DNA from 3 places in the Rhizobium sp. AN73 genome. Region 2 is predicted to be linked to each of the others. Evidence: predicted binding sites of a transcription regulator. Region 2 holds the regulator's gene; each other region holds the start of a gene.
The links. The regulator PhoB, encoded in region 2, activates phosphate uptake and scavenging genes when phosphate is short. The targets are predictions, from matches to a motif close to TGTCATNNANCTGTCAT.
Positions count from the first base shown of each region.

Region 1: a site for PhoB is predicted at 969-985, ahead of RBH10_RS16635 (esterase-like activity of phytase family protein). Genes of this name have one in related genera too.
Region 3: a site for PhoB is predicted at 1,199-1,215, ahead of phnC (phosphonate ABC transporter ATP-binding protein). Genes of this name have one in related genera too.

Region 1 is NZ_JARWME010000002.1:1,356,789-1,359,055, forward strand. Features, by position in the region: gene RBH10_RS16635 (esterase-like activity of phytase family protein) at 1-915, opposite strand, end outside; gene hupB (DNA-binding protein HupB) at 1,277-1,552, opposite strand; gene lon (endopeptidase La) at 1,841-2,267, opposite strand, start outside.
Region 2 is NZ_JARWME010000002.1:2,159,421-2,161,687, reverse strand. Features, by position in the region: gene phoU (phosphate signaling complex protein PhoU) at 1-589, shown strand, start outside; gene phoB (phosphate regulon transcriptional regulator PhoB) at 621-1,304, shown strand; gene RBH10_RS20575 (GcrA family cell cycle regulator) at 1,622-2,155, opposite strand.
Region 3 is NZ_JARWME010000002.1:2,405,056-2,407,322, reverse strand. Features, by position in the region: gene phnD (phosphonate ABC transporter substrate-binding protein) at 1-194, opposite strand, end outside; gene phnC (phosphonate ABC transporter ATP-binding protein) at 280-1,140, opposite strand; gene RBH10_RS21805 (DapH/DapD/GlmU-related protein) at 1,379-1,996, opposite strand; gene phnL (phosphonate C-P lyase system protein PhnL) at 1,993-2,267, opposite strand, start outside.

The DNA.
Region 1 (2,267 bases), 800 kb from region 2:
GCCGCGCGAACCACCCTGCCAGTCACCCTCATTGGCGATGACGATGCGGTCATTGTCCAGCCACTTCACGGCATCCGGCTCGCGCTTGCGGCCTTCCTGCTTGTCGGCGAACTTGAGCTGGCCGTCGGTCTTCGTGTCGACGCCTTCCAGATCGACCGTGCCGGCGGAGAAATGCGTCTTCACCGTGCCGGTCTTGCCGTCGATGATGACGATATGGTTGTTTTCCTGCAGGGTGAGCGCGATCTCGCCGTTGGCGTTGATCGAGACGAATTCAGGCTCCGGATCTTCCGGGGAGATTTCGGCAAGGCCGGTCACGTCGATCTTCTTCAGCGTCGCGCAGTCGGCAACGCCGTTCTTCAGACCGACCGTCACCAGATAGCCGGCGGGCATCTGCGGCAGGGCGCCCTCGTTCACCTCTTCATCGCGCTCGTTTTCGATCGCAATGGCGGCGAAGGTCTTGTCCGGGGAAACTGCGACGGAATCGGGCTGGCCGCCGAGATCGCAGCTCGCCTCGATCTTCTTGGTGGCGATGTCGACCGTTACCAGCTTGCCGGATGGCTTGGCCCGGTTTTCGGAGGTGTTGACGCCTGCCAGAACCTTGGCGCCGGCAACGGCAACCGAGGTCGGCTCACCTTCGAGCAGCAATGCGCCACCGGCCTTGGGGGCCTTTGCGTCCGTGATGTCAATGAAGCCAATGCCGCCAAGCGGGCTGTCCGAATAGATCAGCGTCTTGCCATCTTCGCTGGCGGTTACGATTTCAGCTGACGTGACGGACTTCGCGTCCTTGTCCGCGGGCAGGTTCTTTACAACCGGGAACGATGCGATGCGATTGAAAACCGGCTCGGCGGCGGCTGGAAAGGCAGCGGACGTAAGCAGAGCAGCAGTCAAAGCCATGTGAGAAAATCGGAACGCCATTATAAATCCCCCTTGGATCCAAAAAAGTACCCCATGGCTTCTGCGTCAAGGACGTGACAGCGGCATGACATTTCCTGTCGGGAGAATCAAAAAGCCCGGCCATAAAGGCCGGGCTTTCCTGTTTGTGCGCACATTCCGCGTATCGGAACGCCGTGTGACCGGATGGGGGCTACACAGGCGCGTTCCCCTACTTTCAAGTACATCTTGCCGGGTTGAAAAACTGGGCTATCCGAAAAATGCTTTTTCGAAAAGCCGCCCGGTTTTCGTGCCGGCATGATGGCGTCAGGGCGTCAAAACATGTTTCCTCGTGAACCTGAAAAGCCGCCCGCCCGCCGCCGGACGTCACGGCTTTCCGGAAACCTTACGAGTTGACGGCGTCCTTCAGGCCCTTGCCTGCGGAAAACTTCGGTACGTTGCGAGCCGGGATATCGACTTCAGCACCCGTGGAAGGGTTACGACCCTTGGAGGCTTCACGACGGCTAACGGAGAAGCTGCCGAAGCCAGCGAGACGGATGTCGCCACCGCTCTTCAGTTCGTTCTGTACGGTTTCGAATACGGCATCAACAGCGGAAGCAGCATCTGCCTTCGTGAGACCAGCCTTTTCGGCAACAGCAGAGACGAGCTCGTTCTTGTTCATGTTTCCACCCCTTTCAATGGTTTGAAACGACTCAAATTAAGCCGGCGCAGAATACGTCTGTATCCGCGCGCAGCAACTCAAAAGCGCTGGAATCGCCTGAAAAACAAGGGGTCTGCGGGGTTTTTCACAAAAAAGGCCGACATTTCTGCCGGCCTTTCCGTTAAACGTGCCAATTTCGCACCAGTTGTGCAAGCTTCGGCGATGCGGAGTGCCTTTCGGCACCTAACACATTGAATCTATGCATTGCTGTTGCGAAAACCGATTCTGGCTTTCGCAACGATGCGGCAATCAATGCGCGATCGTCTGACCGCCCTCGTCAACGCCATCGACCGTGGCGATAACGGGTGTTTCGATGCTGCCGTCCCACTCGATGGGCTCGGGCATGCGAAGCAGCGCGTGCCTGATGACTTCACCCATGCGCGAAACCGGGATGATCTCCATCTCGTTCTTCACATTATCAGGAATATCCGCCAGGTCCTTGGCGTTTTCTTCCGGGATCAGCACCTTCTTGATGCCGCCGCGAAGCGCGGCAAGCAGCTTTTCCTTCAGGCCGCCAATCGGCAGCACGCGACCACGCAGGGTGATTTCACCCGTCATCGCCACATCCTTCGAGACCGGAATACCGGTCATGATCGAGACGATGGCGGTGGCCATGGCAACGCCGGCGGACGGACCGTCCTTCGGGGTCGCACCTTCCGGAACGTGAACATGGATG
Region 2 (2,267 bases):
CGATGCAGCACTTGCGCAGAAGGTCATTTCCGACGACGCGATCCTCGACTATTCCGAGCGCGAAATCGGCGACAAGGCCATCGTCACCATCGCCAGACGTCAGCCGGTGGCGGCCGATCTTCGCGAGATCATCGGTACCCTGCGTATCGCCGCCGATCTCGAGCGCGTCGGCGATCTCGGCAAGAACACGGCCAAGCGCGTTATCGCGGTTGCCGGAACCGGCGTGCCGCGCAAGCTCGCCCGCGGCATCGAACATCTGTCCGAACTGGCGCTGGTGCAGTTGAAGGAAGTGCTTGACGTCTATTCCACACGTTCCGCCGAGAAGGCCAATGCCATCCGCGAGCGCGACGAGGAAATCGACGCCATGTACACGTCGCTCTTCCGTGAGCTTCTGACCTACATGATGGAAGATCCGCGCAACATCACCACCTGCACGCATCTTCTGTTCTGCGCCAAGAACATCGAGCGTATCGGCGATCATGCCACGAACATCGCTGAAACGATTTATTACATGACCACCGGCAGCCAGCCGGAGGGCGAGCGTCCGAAGGACGACAGTTCCAACACACTCGGTTCGGTGACCGAGTAACAGACAAGCAGAAGCTTGCGGAGTTCAGCATATGGTGCCCAAGATTGCAGTTGTGGAAGACGAGGAAGCGTTGAGCGTCCTGCTTCGTTACAATCTCGAGGCTGAGGGATACGACGTCGACACGATACCCCGTGGCGACGAGGCGGAAATCAGGCTGCAGGAGCGTATTCCGGACCTTCTCATCCTGGATTGGATGTTGCCGGGCGTTTCCGGTATCGAACTGTGCCGGCGCCTGAGAATGCGGCCGGAAACAGAACGCCTGCCCATCATCATGCTGACGGCGCGTGGCGAAGAGAGCGAGCGTGTTCGCGGTCTCGCCACCGGGGCTGACGATTATGTCGTCAAGCCGTTTTCCACGCCGGAACTCATGGCCCGGGTCAAGGCCATGTTGCGCCGGGCCCGTCCCGAGGTTCTCTCTTCGGTGCTGAAATGCGGCGATATCGAATTGGATCGCGAGACCCATCGCGTCCATCGCAAAAGCCGCGAAGTGCGCCTCGGCCCGACGGAATTCCGCTTGCTGGAATTCCTGATGACGTCGCCGGGCCGGGTGTTCTCCCGGTCGCAATTGCTGGATGGCGTCTGGGGTCACGATATTTACGTCGATGAGCGTACTGTCGACGTTCATGTCGGACGTCTGCGCAAGGCTTTGAATTTCTCGCATATGCAGGATGTCATCCGCACCGTGCGCGGCGCCGGATATTCGATGGAAGCCTGAGCCAAGCCGAACTCGACGGTTTCGCTAAGGCCAACATCACACCCAATAAATCGAAAAGCCCGAGACCGGAAACGGTGTCGGGCTTTTTTAATTATGACCTTTTCCATAACTCGACATCATCCTCCAGTTTGCCCGGAGGATCGGCGGTGCGTTGAAATCCGGATTGTCGGCTCAGGCCTGCCCGTGACGGAGGGTGGTTTCGGCACATCTGTCCGCAGACTAATCCCGAAACCGGAAACGGCGTCGGGGTTTTTAAGTCATAAAAAAACGGGCCCGAAGGCCCGTAGTTTTTGAGTGCTGAATGCGTGCCGCAACACTCAAGCCTTGCGGCGCTCGCTCACCGGCTGGTAGGCGAGTTTCGCATGGAACTTACAATAGGGCGAAGATTCCAGCGCTTCACAACCGCAGAAATGGAAGTCATCCTTCAGCGGATCGCCAACCGGCCACTTGCAGGTGCGCTCCGTCAGTTCCGTCAGCGTCAGGCGACGGGAAATCGGCGAGACCACGTTTTTGGAAGGAACGTAATCGAGAACCTGTGCGGTCTCGATATCGATCTCCTCGTGCAGCGCCGTTGCCGTGTTCGAGCGGGTGAGAATCCGCGCAGGTGCTGCGTTGACGCGGCCTGCGAAAGTCGTTGCGCGTGGGGCCGGTGCAGCGGTGCGCTTTGGCGCGGTGCGCGCCGAAGTGACCGGACCGCCAGCCTTGACGCGTCCCGGCAGGTTAAGACGATGGACCTTGCCGATCACGGCATTACGGCTGACGCCGCCCAGCTGCGCTGCAATCTGGCTGGCGCTAAGGCCCTCGGACCATAATTTCTTGAGTTTTTCGACTCGTTCGTCTGTCCAGTTCATGCCGCTTCTCCGCTCGTCGCGTGTATTTTCGGCAGAATCCCTCTCCGTCTCGCGGGCGTGCCGCAAGCGTGGTTTCCGCCAGATTTTCGGTGACTAGTTCCGCCGCATCGCA
Region 3 (2,267 bases), 250 kb from region 2:
GACGGGAAAACCTGAACTTCGGAAACGCCGGTCGCGGCCTTCAGGCCATCGGCAACGCACTTCGTGTTGCGGATCTGGTCGGCTTCGTTTTCGGAACCGTCGAGACCGATACGCAGGACCTTGACGTCCTGAGCCATGGCGGAACCGGCCAGAACGCCAAGGGCGACTGCCGAAAGAAGGATTTTCTTCAACATGGACTTTCTCCTGTTTCCCGGCGAGCCGGAGTTTGTTGTGAAGTATCGGCCCTTGACGCGGGCGCAAACGATGCTGAGCGGTTCCTCAGAGCCCGGCCAGAGCGAGCGGTTCGGGACCGGCAGATTGCTGTACCGGACGCGCGGAAAGCTGCGCTCCGGGAATGTTTATGCTGGTCGAGGTCATGGTCTCGTCGATGCCGGCACCGTGCGAATCCGTGCCGTAAATCTCCGTCACGGCTGCGGCCGTCAGTTCGGCGGGCGTTCCGTCGAAAACGACGCGGCCATGCGACATGCCGATGATGCGCTCGCAATAATTGCGCGCCGTATCCAGCGTGTGTAGATTGGTGATGACGGTGATGCCTTCACGCTCGTTGATGTCGCGCAGGGCGTCCATCACGATCTTGGCGTTCAGCGGGTCGAGGGAGGCGATAGGCTCGTCGGCCAGAACCATCTTCGGAGACTGCATCAACGCCCGGGCGATGGCGACGCGCTGCTGCTGGCCGCCGGAAAGCGTGCCCGCCGCCTGCATGGCCACATGCTCGATGCCGAGCCGCTCGAGGGCGGCAATCGCCATCAGGCGCTCGTCATTGGTAAAGATGTTGAAGAGGCTGAGCGCCGTCGAACGGTGGTTCAGGCGGCCGAGCATGACATTGGTGAGCACGTCGAGGCGCGGCACCAGATTGAACTGCTGGAAGATCATGGCGCAGTCGCGCTGCCAGTTGCGCAGGGCGGCACCCTTCAGCGACGAGACTTCCGTGTCGTTGAAATGGATGGAGCCCGAGGAAGGATCGACGAGGCGATTGATCATACGCAGCAGCGTCGATTTTCCCGCGCCAGAACGTCCGATCACGCCAACCATCTGGCCTTGCGGAATTTCCACATTCACGGAATCGACCGCAGTGTGGTTGCCAAAACGGCGCGTGACTTGCTTCAGGTGAAAGCTCATTTCCCCGTCCAATCTTCTTCTGATGGGGTTCGACCTAGCAGTGGTCCGTGAAGTACCGATGTCAGTTTGATGAAGAAAATATTACAGAACTCACAGACGTAGGATCCCTGTGTTCGCCGACAAACCTTCTGGCAATCAAGCCAATGGGTTGAAACTCGCCCGGTGCCTCACAAACACAGTTATGCGGACCCCGGAGCATGGCCCCGGGATCTGCAATTTCTTCGGTGCGGGGTCGATTTTACCCGGCGTATTTCGCCACGAAATCCTCGGCGGCAAGGGTCCGGAAATCATCCAGCGCAACGCGCAACGTTGCATGGTCCCAGTCCCACCATTTGAGATCGTCCATGCGCTGGCCGAGTTCCGCCGGAAAACGTTCCCGGATCAGCCGAGCAGGAACGCCGCCGACGATGGTATAGGGCGCGACGTCTTTCGAGACGACCGCGCCGGCCCCGATCACAGCGCCGTTTCCAACCGTCACGCCGGGCAGGATGGTTGCGCCATGGCCGATCCACACATCGTGGCCGATCACCACACGCTTGGCGCGGCGGGCGGCGAAGAAGTCCGTTTCATCCTCGGCATCGTCCCAGTAGCTGCGGGCGCGATAGGTGAAATGGTGCAAGGTGGCGCGCGACATCGGATGATTGGTCGCATTGATGCGGACAGAGGCTGCGATGTTGACAAATTTGCCGATGCTGGCGCACCAGATCGCACCGTCCTGCATGACGTATGAATAATCGCCCATCTCGACTTCCTCGATGCGGCAGCGCTCCGAAATTTCGGTATAGCGGCCGATTGAGGAATTGGTGACGCGGGCGGTTTCGTGGATGACGGGTTCGAGACCGACCTTGACACTCATGCCGCTGCCTTCCGGGGTGAAAATTTCGAAACGTCCAGAATGCGGTCGGCCACGGCTTCCCGCACTTCCTCGTCATGGAAAATGCCGAGCAGTGCGGTGCCCTTCGCTTTTTTCTCGACGATCATGTCGACGACCACACGCCGGTTGACGGCGTCCAGCGAAGCGGTTGGTTCGTCGAGAAGCAGGATTGCATGGTCGGTGATGAAGCCGCGGGCAATGTTCACGCGCTGCTGTTCGCCACCGGAAAAGGTGGCGGGTGGAAGCGACCACA